Regions from separate parts of the Paenibacillus vulneris genome, predicted to be linked through region 3. Evidence: riboswitches for the same ligand, from Rfam matches in the RefSeq annotation. Region 3 holds a riboswitch; each other region holds the start of a gene.
What was found. Region 3 has a riboswitch for cyclic di-GMP ahead of ABEA66_RS27355 (response regulator). Riboswitches for the same ligand answer to the same signal wherever they lie in the genome.
Positions count from the first base shown of each region.

Region 1: linked by a shared signal. The riboswitch ahead of ABEA66_RS31535 (DUF8202 domain-containing protein) and the one ahead of ABEA66_RS27355 (response regulator) in region 3 are both predicted to bind cyclic di-GMP.
Region 2: linked by a shared signal. The riboswitch ahead of ABEA66_RS31580 (cadherin-like beta sandwich domain-containing protein) and the one ahead of ABEA66_RS27355 (response regulator) in region 3 are both predicted to bind cyclic di-GMP.
Region 4: linked by a shared signal. The riboswitch ahead of ABEA66_RS19070 (chemotaxis protein CheX) and the one ahead of ABEA66_RS27355 (response regulator) in region 3 are both predicted to bind cyclic di-GMP.

Region 1 is NZ_BAABJG010000049.1:3,912-7,009, forward strand. It holds partial or broken gene ABEA66_RS31535 (DUF8202 domain-containing protein) at 1-1,468, opposite strand, end outside; cyclic di-GMP riboswitch class I at 1,767-1,857, opposite strand; gene ABEA66_RS31540 (VOC family protein) at 2,081-2,485, opposite strand; gene ABEA66_RS31545 (helix-turn-helix transcriptional regulator) at 2,614-3,098, opposite strand, start outside.
Region 2 is NZ_BAABJG010000050.1:1,845-4,942, forward strand. It holds partial or broken gene ABEA66_RS31580 (cadherin-like beta sandwich domain-containing protein) at 1-1,282, opposite strand, end outside; cyclic di-GMP riboswitch class I at 1,491-1,588, opposite strand; partial or broken gene ABEA66_RS31585 (DNA-binding protein) at 1,993-2,163, shown strand; gene ABEA66_RS31590 (Rossmann-fold NAD(P)-binding domain-containing protein) at 2,172-2,444, shown strand; gene ABEA66_RS31595 (hypothetical protein) at 2,608-3,036, shown strand.
Region 3 is NZ_BAABJG010000035.1:47,891-50,988, reverse strand. It holds gene ABEA66_RS27375 (sensor histidine kinase) at 1-44, shown strand, start outside; gene ABEA66_RS27370 (sensor histidine kinase) at 25-369, shown strand; gene ABEA66_RS27365 (histidine kinase) at 475-651, shown strand; gene ABEA66_RS27360 (sensor histidine kinase) at 718-1,026, shown strand; gene ABEA66_RS36435 (S-layer homology domain-containing protein) at 1,066-1,368, shown strand; cyclic di-GMP riboswitch class I at 1,537-1,622, shown strand; gene ABEA66_RS27355 (response regulator) at 1,708-2,421, shown strand; gene ABEA66_RS27350 (hypothetical protein) at 2,647-3,098, shown strand, end outside.
Region 4 is NZ_BAABJG010000021.1:152,354-155,451, forward strand. It holds gene ABEA66_RS19065 (sensor histidine kinase) at 149-1,258, opposite strand; gene ABEA66_RS19070 (chemotaxis protein CheX) at 1,384-1,833, opposite strand; cyclic di-GMP riboswitch class I at 1,933-2,017, opposite strand; gene ABEA66_RS19075 (carbohydrate ABC transporter permease) at 2,184-3,041, opposite strand; gene ABEA66_RS19080 (carbohydrate ABC transporter permease) at 3,061-3,098, opposite strand, start outside.

The DNA.
Region 1 (3,098 bases), on a different contig from region 3:
CAAACCACGAGATTAGATCGGTATCTAATCCGGCTGGAACCATTTGTTTCTCCCTTGCGAAGGTAAACGTAGCAACATTTCCAAATTTATTAGTATTAAGCTGAACTTTACCATTCGTTAGCCGCAAATTCTTATCAAACTTGCCATTGATCAACAGATAGTATGTATATCTCGATTGCATAACTGACTGGTCTAATGACAACGTAATCCCGGCATCCGCCCAGTTATTCGTTTTTTGAACGGTGAACTGACGCGGCATGCTCTTTAGCCCTGTAGGAGCACCTGAGTCGGCAACGTCCTCAGTAAAGTCTGTGCTTTTATTATTGTCGCCAAACATAAAGAACGATCTATCGTTATTTATGTCGAAACCGGTGACCGCCGCATTCGAAGCATCAATCTTATCACCGAGCGCAATAGTTACCAGCGCATTGTCTTCCTGCGAAACGGATTGTTTTTGTTTCAGCGCGCTGGCATCGTCCCGACCGAGTCCGGTAATCCGGTAAGTAGCATCTGTGCTATTCCCAGGATTCCAGAATACTCCTTTATTACTATCGATATATTCCTCGATACCGGTGCCATCCGGCTTCTTGATCGTCAAACCATATTTGATTCCAAGGTAGCTATTGACCTGTTTTCTTTCTTCAGGTTCTAGCGGGCGATTGTATACAATAAGCTCGGAAGTCGCTCCGTTTAAAACCGAACTATGACCAGCGCCAAAATAGTAAGTAGTTGTAATACCCTCTTGCGAATTGAATTTAGAAGGCGTGTAAGGAGTTATGACGGCCGGCTCTCCAATGCGCTTTCCATCCAGAGAGAGAGCCCACTCATGCTTGTTCTCACTGCTGTTAAATAGGTTCGATACATGCATCACATGCGTATTCGTCGAATTCTGCTGGTCGGTATCCAATGAACGGCTTTGGCGGGTAGCGACATCAGTACCAAAATATGAGGAAATTGTATCCCTGGTATATTTTGCCTTTTCGCCAGGAATACTATCTGGAAAGTCGCCACCAAGCTCCCACGGGAACCCCGCATTATTAGTGGCATTGCTTTGCACGGAAAAAACTTCTCTGGATAGATCGTCTACATTAAACTTATTAAGGGAAAGAAAACCATTGGTCGAGCCCTTTGTCAAGCCCGGGTTATAGTTAATCGCATCGGGTTTGTACTGGGCAGTCGAGGCGTTTTGCCAATTTCTTCCTCCTGCCAGATCATTCACATGATGAATTGCACCAGCGACAGTGGGAGCAATCGGGACTGTAGCAGTAGAATACACACTGTCTGCCACACTCAAATTGACCCAAGAAATCAGGCCGTCTGCAACTCCGCCTGGCCCAGTCATCACAGTCGGCGCAGCAGCCGCTTTCTGTGGCACAACGCCGACAATGCTTCCGAACAGCAAGGCTGCGCTGAACGTTAAGTTCATGCCTTTCTTCCACTTTTGTTTAAATCCAAATCTTGCGGACACGCTTATCAAACCTCCTCTTGTTTAAAGTTGCGTCCAAAGTCAACGCAAAGTGTTACAAATTTTATTGCCCAACGAAAAATTTGTTTAGATGATTTCGGTTTTTAAGAACTGAATCATAAAAATTTGGGCATAAATCCCCAGTTCTCCTGGGCAAGTTGGTTGCATTGTCCAGTCTCCTTATTCTTTAATTTAAACTCTTCCTGCAACCAGGTTCTGCACGACCAAACCACTCCCATTCAACTATCGTTTTGCAGGTCCCTTCCTCTGATATCTATGGACACACAAAGAAAGCCAATCCGTTGGCAACCCAGCTACCATCCCAAATTTACTTTGGGGAAGGCCCGCGGCTTTGCGTCCCTGCCTTTCGGTCAGGTTTGCCTTTTTCAGTTGTATTGGCATTACATAATTCTACAAGTCAAAACTGAACAATTTCTGAACAAGTCGGAATTTGTCGAAAATGTCCCGCTCGTTCTAACCGATGACAAAACAAAACAAAACAAAGAAGCATCAAAGACATTGAGTAATTCTTTGATGCTTCTCATAACGCCAACTTTGTGCTTACTTATGATACGGTTCTCCGGCTGTCTGTAACGGCAAGTTCTTTACTGCCCCTCAATGTCTACCTCTAAACCGTTTCATCGCCTCCTCGGTCACCGGCTCGAAGAGGTTAAGAAGGTTGCCGTCGGGATCGCGGAACAGCATAGAACGGTTCCCCCACGGCATCGTGGTCGGTTCCTTTACCCAATTATCGACAAATGGCTTCAAGCGCACATATTCAGCATCGACATCGTCGACGCGGAACTCAATAATGACAGTGCGATTGTTGGCCCCCACAACGGAACCGGCGCCGATTAGCTGCGCTGTCTGGGAGTGGCCGATTGCAAGGGTGCATGATGGCACAACGAGTTCGGCAAATACGGGCGCGGGTCGCTCCGCCGAAACCCCCATGACTTTCTCATAGAACTCGACGAGACGATCCACATCGTCAGTAATGATGCGTACAGAAGCGAAATTCATAACATATCATCCTTCCTAGTAATAATAGGTGCTGTGTCCCACAGCCGTTGCATAACATATTTTTTACTTATCTATCTCCTTTACATTTACATGTCCAATTATAAAAAAAGGCTACTGACAACGTTATGTCAGTAGCGTTTGAGAATTTTTTGGGCTTCCTCACGAATTCGATTTTGGAAAGATTCAGGTTCCAATACTATTACGCCCGCTCCCCAGCCTAGCACCCATTGCAGCAATTCATCCAGCTGACGAACGCGTAAGACCACATCCAATCCATCTTGATGCTCTTTCATATCCTCTATGAAATGATAGTTCGATTCCTTCACCTTATCTGCGATGTCATGATTAAATCGAAGGCAGACTCGCAAGTGGCGATCATCTAAAGGGGTATACTCCCTTAAGTCAAAATGCGCCGGGAGCTCGAATCGTTCGTCCAGTTCGATAAGCTCAGCCATTCGGGACAACCGGAAATGGCGGATGTCTTGGCGCAGATCACACCAGGCCACAAGCATCCAAGACCCTTCAACGAGTACAAGGCCATAGGGAGCGACGGTACGTTCGCTATGGCGGCTTCCCGTAGAATCCGTAATTTTTTTCGAATAATGAAATCGGA
Region 2 (3,098 bases), on a different contig from region 3:
CTTGCAGCTGCGTTTTATCAACAGACGGATCCGCTGCCGATACCGCACCAGTCGCCGCACTCGTCACGCTGCCTACCGCATGCGCATCATCAGCCGTGACAGCCACGGTGATGACTGCTCCCAAGTCGTCCGCAGTTAATGTATAGCTGGACCCCGTCGCATTCGTAATGGCGACTCCGTTACGATACCACTGGTAGGTCGGCACATTACCTGTCGTCGTGTTCGGCGAATATGTAATTCCCGTTACGTTTGCCGTCAACGTCTGACCGACCTTGGCAGTTCCATCGATCGTTACACTGCCTCCCATCACCGGAAGCCCGATAACCTTGGTGGCAGAGATGTTACTAATGACACCGCGGTTATATTCGACAATAACTCCCGGGTCTCTATATGTACTGCTGCCGTGTATATTAAGCACGGGTAAGTAACCTATTTTGGTATTATTTGTATCTAGTAAAAGTGTAAGATGGTCGTAGGATCCATTAGGTACAATCTCATTCGAGGTATCAAGTCCTGTTTGGTAACCCGTTGATACATACCTTGTGTAGTTACCAACAGAAGTGTCCCAATTAGGTGAGTAAGTTTTAGTCGCGCCTATGAAGCTTATAAAGTACCAGCTTCCCGACCAGAAACTCTTAAATTCTTTAAACATACTGGCAATCGCAAGCATTTCTCTAGGATTATCTTTTGCCGGTTCTACAAGATGTCCGTTAATGCTCGCCGCAATAGTCACAGCGTCCTTAAATGTCATGGTACCGTTACTTTCTCTTGCCACATATACAAAATAGCGTCCATTATAAGTACGCACAGAGGTTTTTCCATCGGTCAATGGCGCCCCTGGTGTTACATTGACAATGACATTTTGAGTCTGCCCCGAAACTGGTGTAAATGTCATGTTTCGAATAGCAGCTTGAATGTCTTCATATTTAGTATTACCCGAGAAATTGAACACTCTATTTGCGGGTGTGGATTTATCAGTAGTAATACCATTAATGGTTATACCATTAGTCAACTCAGTAATACCGCTAGACAGAGTTCCAAGTGTAATGGAGCCTCTATCTACAGCCACTGTAAAGTATCCGCCCTTTGTATCAACAACGCCTGTACTTCCGAATGCAGCGTTTGGCAGCTGATAGGTTGCCCCGGTTACTCCAACAGGATTCCCGAGATCAAGTGTCGGCGTTGCCGCTGCTTCTGCTTCTAATGGCTGAAAAGGGATCAGCGTCAATACCATAACGATTGCCATTAGAAGAGACAGCATTCTTCGATTATTTAATTTCAACTTTTGTTCACTCCTTCATATAGAAATTCTCTCTCAAATTTCTCGCGAATCAGAAGAGTTGCCCCTCTCTTCTTTAAGCCATGCCCTTTTCATCTCTCACCTCCAACCAGAATACATTCGACATTAGCAACTCCCTCCTATTTTAGAAATTATTAAAAACCCCCGTCCAAAAGCGGGCATTCGCTAATAGACGGAGGTTTCCGTCGCATTCGACAGCTGGCTGGCATTGGTTCTTGCTTTTACAGCGAGTCCTTAGCCCCTTTAGCTTTGCGTCCCGGCCTTTCGACCGGTTTGCCATTATCGTACGATCTCTTTTCAAATATGTAATAGATAGTTACTCAGCCATGGCATAGAGTATGGGGAAAATTTACGTTCAGGCACTTTAGACCCAACATTTTTATAATATATGACAAATCTGAACAATTTCTGAACAACTCCGACCAGTCGTGTCGGAATATGTCTACCGGTCGGAAAAATAGCATCCTGTTTCAGGCTTGATAATAACGTTTACCTGGTACACGGTTCTAAAATCGAGCTGATCTTCCATTAACGTTTCTTTGTCTTTCCATTCAAATGCGGAGGTGGAAATTCACAGGTTACAGAGACTACAATGGTCTTATATGCACTTTTACACAGTGACCTTTGAGAGAGTAATGTACATTCTCTGCATTTGGCGGCCTAATTGAAAATGTAAGGAAGGTGAACCCTATATGAGAACGAATCGTTCTTCATCCGCATTGGGCGATTTTATCAAATCGCGCAGGGAACGGCTGCAGCCTTCGGAGGCGGGGATACAGCCGCTGCCTGGACGAAGACGTACCCCGGGGCTTCGAAGAGAAGAAGTCTCTTATCTTGCCAATATGAGCGTGACGCTGTATTCGGAGATCGGATGGAAGCATACCAGGATAAGGAAGCTGGCCAATTGGTTAGCCTGATGAAGGGCGAGCTGCCCGGTATTGATATGAGCATGTTTAATAAAATGATTGTCGGCGACCCGGATAAAATGGCGCAGCAGATTATACACCGTGTCGATCAGGGGTATGGCCCTGTACGTATGGCACTTGGCAACGATGCCTATGAACAAATCCGAACAGCCCTGCTGGAAAGACTGGCTGCTTTTGGAAGTACAGAAAGAGCTGGCTTATTCCACGGATGCAGATGATGCGCTAAAGCAGGTTTAAATATCAAAGCCACTCCAGGAACTGGGGTGGTTTTCCCCATTTCTTCTGTCTTTTTTGTCTATCCATTCCATCGGGAGATGGAAACTCACCTGTTGTAGAGATTACAATGTTCTTATATCAACAATGGGTACGGGGGTTGAACAAATGAAAGAAGCGCTTGATTACTTTCTAAATGAAGACCAAGTCTGCAGCGGAACCGAGGATCCTGATGAGGGTATTGATTATATTTTTATGTTAGATCCGGAAGAATGGGCCATTCTAATGGGCGAGTGGAACCATCGTTCGATTTCTTGGAAAAGCGGGGTTACCTATTTTGCAGGCTTTCGCAGACTCCCCGTCAATAAAGAGATTTTGATGAAAGCCATTCATGATGAAGCAACCAGCGTTTACGAACAAGGTCTACTTTCTTTACATCAGACGTTAACTGAGGAATGGGAAGAAACGGGGAGTACATCAGCTGCACTCTCTGAACAAGAAAAGGGGACCGTGTTGGAAAAGCTAACACATACAAGTGATAGCTTCAGAGAGTATCCTGAATATAACGAATTAATAAATTTGTTGACTGATAGATAAGAGATTGGGCATCCTTTGTCCGTACCAATGCATTGTGGAATAAAAACCCAATTATATAAAGT
Region 3 (3,098 bases):
AACATTTGCCCTATGCGATTGCCGATGAAAGCCGGTTCGGCTAGATCGTCGGCAACCTGCTCGGACAACGCGGTCAAGCATACGGTGAACGGGAGCATTGTCGTCACAGCGGCGGAGAATCGCAGCATGATTGAAGTTTCGGTCAAAGATACGGGGGAAGGAATCGAAGCGCAGCACATCCCGCACCTGTTCGAAGCGTTCCAATTGTTTGATGAGCGAGCGGAACGCCGGGGCTTCGGGCTCGGGCTGTCCATCGTCAAACAACTGGTCGAGTTGCTAAAGGGAACCGTAACGGTATCTTCGACGAAAGGCGTCGGCACGACGTTCACATTCACCCTGCCGATCGCAGGCAACGCGGGAAACCGATAGCAGCTTCCCTGTTAAGCGAACGTCCGGTCAAAGCACCGGAGTACGCTTTCGTGACGCCTCATTATCTGAATTAAAAAGGGAAGCATACCAGCGGTCGATCTGGAAGTGGCGTTTCTGCATTCGCAGATCAAGCCGCATTTTTTGTACAACGTCGTTGCATCAAGTTATACGGATGCGGAACGTTCGCGAAAATTGACCGCGGATCTGGTCGATTATTTGCGAGGCAGCTTCCGGTTAAGCCATATGGAGAAGCGGATCGCTTTCGTGAAGAGTTCAACCTGATCCGGACATACGTCGATATTGAAAAAGCGCGCTTCAAGGATCGCTTACAATTCGAGGATGTACCGGGTGAGCATCCCTCCCCTGCTGCTGCAGCCGCTCGTCGAAAACGCGATTCGGCACGAGATCGGCAATCGGATAGAAGGCGGAACGGTCAAATTGACGACTTTTGAAACGGAGGGCGAATATTGGTTTGTGATTGAAGATAGCGGTGTCGGCATCGAGAGCGAACAGCTAAGTCGACTGCCGGCTTCCGGATCGGACAGGCGTCAGGGCGTCGGCCTGCTGAACATCAACAAGCGTTTGAGACACGAATACGGCATGGATCTGCGGATGTACGGTTATGCTAGCAGACGCACTGAGATTGGAGGGAACTGATGCAACCCTTACCTTCACGGATCAGACGAAGATCGGTGACTGGCCAAGCAGGCGGTTGCTCTCGCTGTAAAAGCGGGAATCGTCAGCGGGTACGAGGACGGCAGCTTCCGACCGGATGCTCAGATCACCCGAGCGGAGATGATATCGATGATCGCAAAAACGCTGAAAGTCTCACTTAATTCGCATACAACAACGGGCTTTGCTGATGACGAAAACATTCCGAGGTGGGCAAAAGGCTCGGTGGAAACGATCCGCAAACTAGGTATTATTGACGGCCGAACGGCAGCAAATTCGTTCCGGACATTACGGCCACTCGGGCGGAAGCGGTATCCATGCTGCTAAGGTTACAGGAACGAAGCGGTTACGGGTGTTTCAAAGACGACCGAGATGTAAAGGAGATGCCCCGAGGCATCTTCTTTCGTAGCCTTGCGAGCTTCCGGATTATGCTTAGTGGTGATGAAAAAGACAACAACGGACATGGGGCAGTATAACGAATGACGACAAGTTCCAACAGGAAAAAGGCAAACCAGTTCGAAAGACTGGGACGCAAAGCCACGGGTCTTCCGCATGCTTGCAATGATCGCCGGGTTACCCTCTCTAATGCTGTCAGGAAAAGGCACGGCCTTCCGAGGGTACGTGTCTTTTTTGTTTTTCCAGAACAATCAATGAGGTGATGAAAAGATGGAGGAGCGTGCAAGTTATGCCGTAGAAGTTGATGAAGTCGTGCGTTGGAAAGAAGGCAAGATCCAAGTATTGCTGGTGGACAGCGACCCCATTTGGCAACAACGGATGGCGGGGCTTATCAATGCAGAGCCGGATATGAATATATTTCATATTGCAACAAACAAGGAATCGGCCATTCGAGCGAGTGTGCAATTGGATTTAGACGTGATGATTCTTGATCTGATACTTCATTCATCGCAACAGGATGGACTCCATACAATTTCCGAAGTTCTGAAAATGAAATCAATGCCAATCATTATCTTGACCTCCCTCTACGAGCCTGAAATCATTGTGGAAGCTGTGCTAGCCGGGGCGATCAATTATATTACCAAGATAAACTATGCTGATGTCGTAAATGCCGTAAGGGAAGCGTATCGGGGGCAACCTTCTCTTCATGCCGATGTTGCATCCATTATCCGTAATGAAATTGGGCTGGATAAGCGAAAAGAATTACATCGAATGCTGACGCCCACTGAAAAAGAGATCTTGCAGTTGATCGGTTGGGGCTATAGACAGCCGGTGATCAGAGAGTTATTAGGCGTCACAGCGAACACCATGAAATCGCACGTTCGTAACATCATTCGAAAATTCAACGCTTGCTCCATTCATGAAGCGGCGGAAAAAGCAAAACGAAGAGGCTTGTACGATCGGCATGATCGAATCATGTGTTAGCGATTCGTACTCGATTCGAGTCATTTTGCGTTCATTCGACACTTTATGAATTGATAGCGTGATGAAAAAATCACCCTCCATATTTAAGCGCTTTATAGGTAAAATGGTAGGTGCAGATGGATATTATTAGGAGGAATTTACCGGAGGTGAGAGTCGTAAAAAGCGGAACGAAGGTTGTGAAAATAGTACCTTGTCAACTTATGCCAAACTAGAAAAGAAGGGAAGATGACGATAGAAATGGAGAGTGAACAACGTACAACGAAGTCGATTGACTGCCGAAACTGGCGGAAAACGTTAAGAAAGCATGCACAGCAAGGAGGGATTTGTGATGTCGCGGACCCGGTCTCCATTCCCTACGAGAAAGTTGAATCATGGCTAAAGTCCTATAAGGACTGGAAAGCGAGATTGAAGTATGTTCAATCCGAACTCACTTACATCCCAGAATTGACGCGCACCCTGGATATGGTTGCGGCTCATAGCAGCAGAAAACAGGAAACGGTATTGCGAACGGTCATTCGACGCATACAGATCACTGAACATGAAATCCCATTGTTGCTATCCAGAATCGGTCTGATCGACTACGCTCTCACGGCGCTCACCTCGGAAGAGGGCTTATTTGTTCGGTTGAGATATTTTGATAATCTGGCGTCCTCAGAAGCCATGAGCCGCCTGGCACT
Region 4 (3,098 bases), on a different contig from region 3:
ATTAAAGTACACCACGAATATGAACGGAGCATGAACAAACCCCTCCCGGCTCCTTATTTAACCGTTGGTAAGTTATTGCAGGTATATGTGCATACAAAAAAACCGCAAGCTTAATCGCTTGCAGTTCCTCTATTATGGATTCAGTTATTCAGGAAGCCGACTTGGGAAAGGTCAGCATAAATACAGTTTCCTTATCCGTGCTGGAGAACGAGATCTCCCCGTCATTTTTATGCATAATTTGCTTGCAAATCGTAAGACCTAAACCCGTTCCATTCGTTTTGTTGGTAACAAATGGAACAAACAGCGACTTGGCGAGCTCCGCCGGAATAGGAGGACCGTTATTCGTAATGTGAATATAGGCTTTACGCTGGTCCTCGAAGGCGGATATCTTCATTTTTTTATCATACTTCGCTTGAGAGAGCGCATCGATACCATTATTAATCAAATTGTTCAGCACCTGTTGGATTCCCAGCCTCTGAACGCGAAGGGTCATATGCTCCGGAATTTTAACGCACAGATTGACATTTTCATTAATTAGTCGAGGGCGCAGCAACGACAGGTTGTATTCCAGCATCTGCTTGACGGAGATCGGCTCCTTCTCTTCTTCCACCATAGGCTTCTTGGAGAAGCTGAGAAATCCGGTCACCTGCATATGCATATTGTTGCATTCATCCTCTATGAACTCCAAATAGGAGTCTATCTTCTCTTTTGGCAGAGAATGGATATTAGAACGAAGCAGTTTAATAAACCCTTTAATAGAAGTTAAAGGGTTGCGAATTTCGTGCGCCATGCTGGCGGCCATTTTCCCGATCAGATTCATCAGGTCGTCGTGAAGCTGGTGAATAGCCGTATCTTTTTCTATCATTGAAGCCAATGTAATCTGCCAATAATGCTTGCATAGGATTCCCTCGAAATCGTCGATTCGAAGACAAATTTGGTGATACAAGGTTGCCGGCAGCGAATCTCCGAGTACATCCAGCAAGGCGCGGCGCCATGAGTGAGAGCATTGAATAATATCAATAATTTGAAGCCCCAATTCCTCGAACCTTCCGCACCAATCGTCAACCAATTGCCGAATCGGATGCTGCTCCGGGGGAATATGAAGATCGGTAATATAATCAAAATAGATGTCGCCCCTGCGCATCATATTGGATACATTATACCCGCGTAAAATCTGCTCCTCCATCAGCTTCTGCCACTGCTCAATAACCTGTGACTTCTTATCCCTTACATGCTTTAACAAAGGCTCTGCATCCATAAAAGAAAACCCGCCTATATATAGGAGTGTGATATTACATAACATATCATAAAGAGATCGGAAGTCCAATGCTCAAAACTATAGGACTTTATATACATTTTGTCTCATAGGAATAGTATACATTATTATGCGGAAATATAAATATGAAATTCTCCGATGGATTCCAGACTAAGAGGAATACTGAACACTTCGCCACCCCAATGGTTTGCAGCTCCATTAATGAGGCTCGGCGGTGTAATATCGACTTCGATCCCCTGCTGAAACAGCAAGGTGCTGGCATTTCCGCTAATCATATTCCCCAGCTCGCCGACCGCGCTCTGGCACATCTCATCAAAATGCGTGAGGGGGTAACCGCCCATCATCCCGGATACCATCCGTAAAGCAACCGTCTCGGGAATACCAAAAATAATATCCTTTTGCAGCTGGCCTAGAATCCCGATTTTGAGCCAAACGTAATCCTCCGTGTATTGGATCGTTCTCATACTAAGCTGCCCGACAATGGGTTTAATTTGGATCAGCGTTTCAATGACATGAAGTGATGAAGTTAAGAACGGGTTCACGAAGTTTGCTTGCACATGATACAGCCCCTTTACAAAGAAAGTTATAAGAATTAAAAAAAACTGCCCGAAATTGGGCAGTCTTGTTTTTGCAAAACTTAGAACCTATGCGCCGTTTTCGGTAACCCAGCCGCCATAGGAATGCTCCTTTAGGCCTGTGGCTTTGCGTCCCTGCCTTTCGGCAAGTTTGCCATTATCGATTTGTCATGGTGATTATATAGCCAAACTACATCCATTGTAGCATACAAGCTGGCAAAATAGTACTTGTTTTCCTATAGCACCAACCGCATCTCCATGACTTTACTACTATATCCGGCTATTTGTAAAGAGGCCAAATTCATATAAGTACCCGCCAAGTGGTGAAGAACCTATTTCAGTCCCGTTAATGCAATGCCGCGGATAATATGCTTTTGAAACAACAGGAATACGGCGATTAGCGGAAGCACCGAGACACTTGCTCCTGTCATAATCATCGCCCAGCCGCTGCTGTCCTTCTGTTCGCTCGAGAAGAAGGATATGCCCACCGGAATGGTTAATCGTTCGGGCGACTGGGTCACAATAAGCGGCCAAATAAAAGCGTTCCAGCTGGATAAAAAAGTAAGTATTCCTAATGCAGCCAGCGCGGGACGAACAAGAGGCACCGCAATACGCACCATGATGCTCCATTCATTCAAACCATCGACTCTGGCTGCGTCCAGCAGCTCTTGAGGAACCTGCTCCATAAATTGCTTCATCAGGAAAATGCCGAAAGCCGACATGATCCCGGGAAACAAAATCCCCGTATACGTATCTACCCAATCCAGTTGAACAGAGGCGATATACCAGGGGATGATCAGCATCTCCGTAGGCACCATCATCGTGCTTAAGATGGCGATAAAGATAACCTGCTTGCCGTGAAATGAAAATCGGGCCAGAATATAGCCTGCTACCGTATCAAACAGCGCCACGCTTGCCGTCGTTATGCAGGCTACGATCAGGCTGTTCAGCATCCAATCGGCGAACGGGGATTGGACGAACAAGGCCGCATAATTATCAAGGGTCATCGTCTCCGGAATCAGCTGCAAGGAGAATACGTCCTTCGGCAGCTTCAAGGAGGTGGCGATCATCCACACAAAAGGAAATACCATTCCCGCAGCTCCGATGATGAGTACGATATGAAGCAGAACTATAGTAGCCCCGAACCGGCGCCTCTTGTTCGTTCCACCGGCGTTTCCTGTAACCTTCACTGCCTTCACCCCCTAGGGCCTAATACTCTGTTTTGCTGCTTAATATCTTCATCTGCA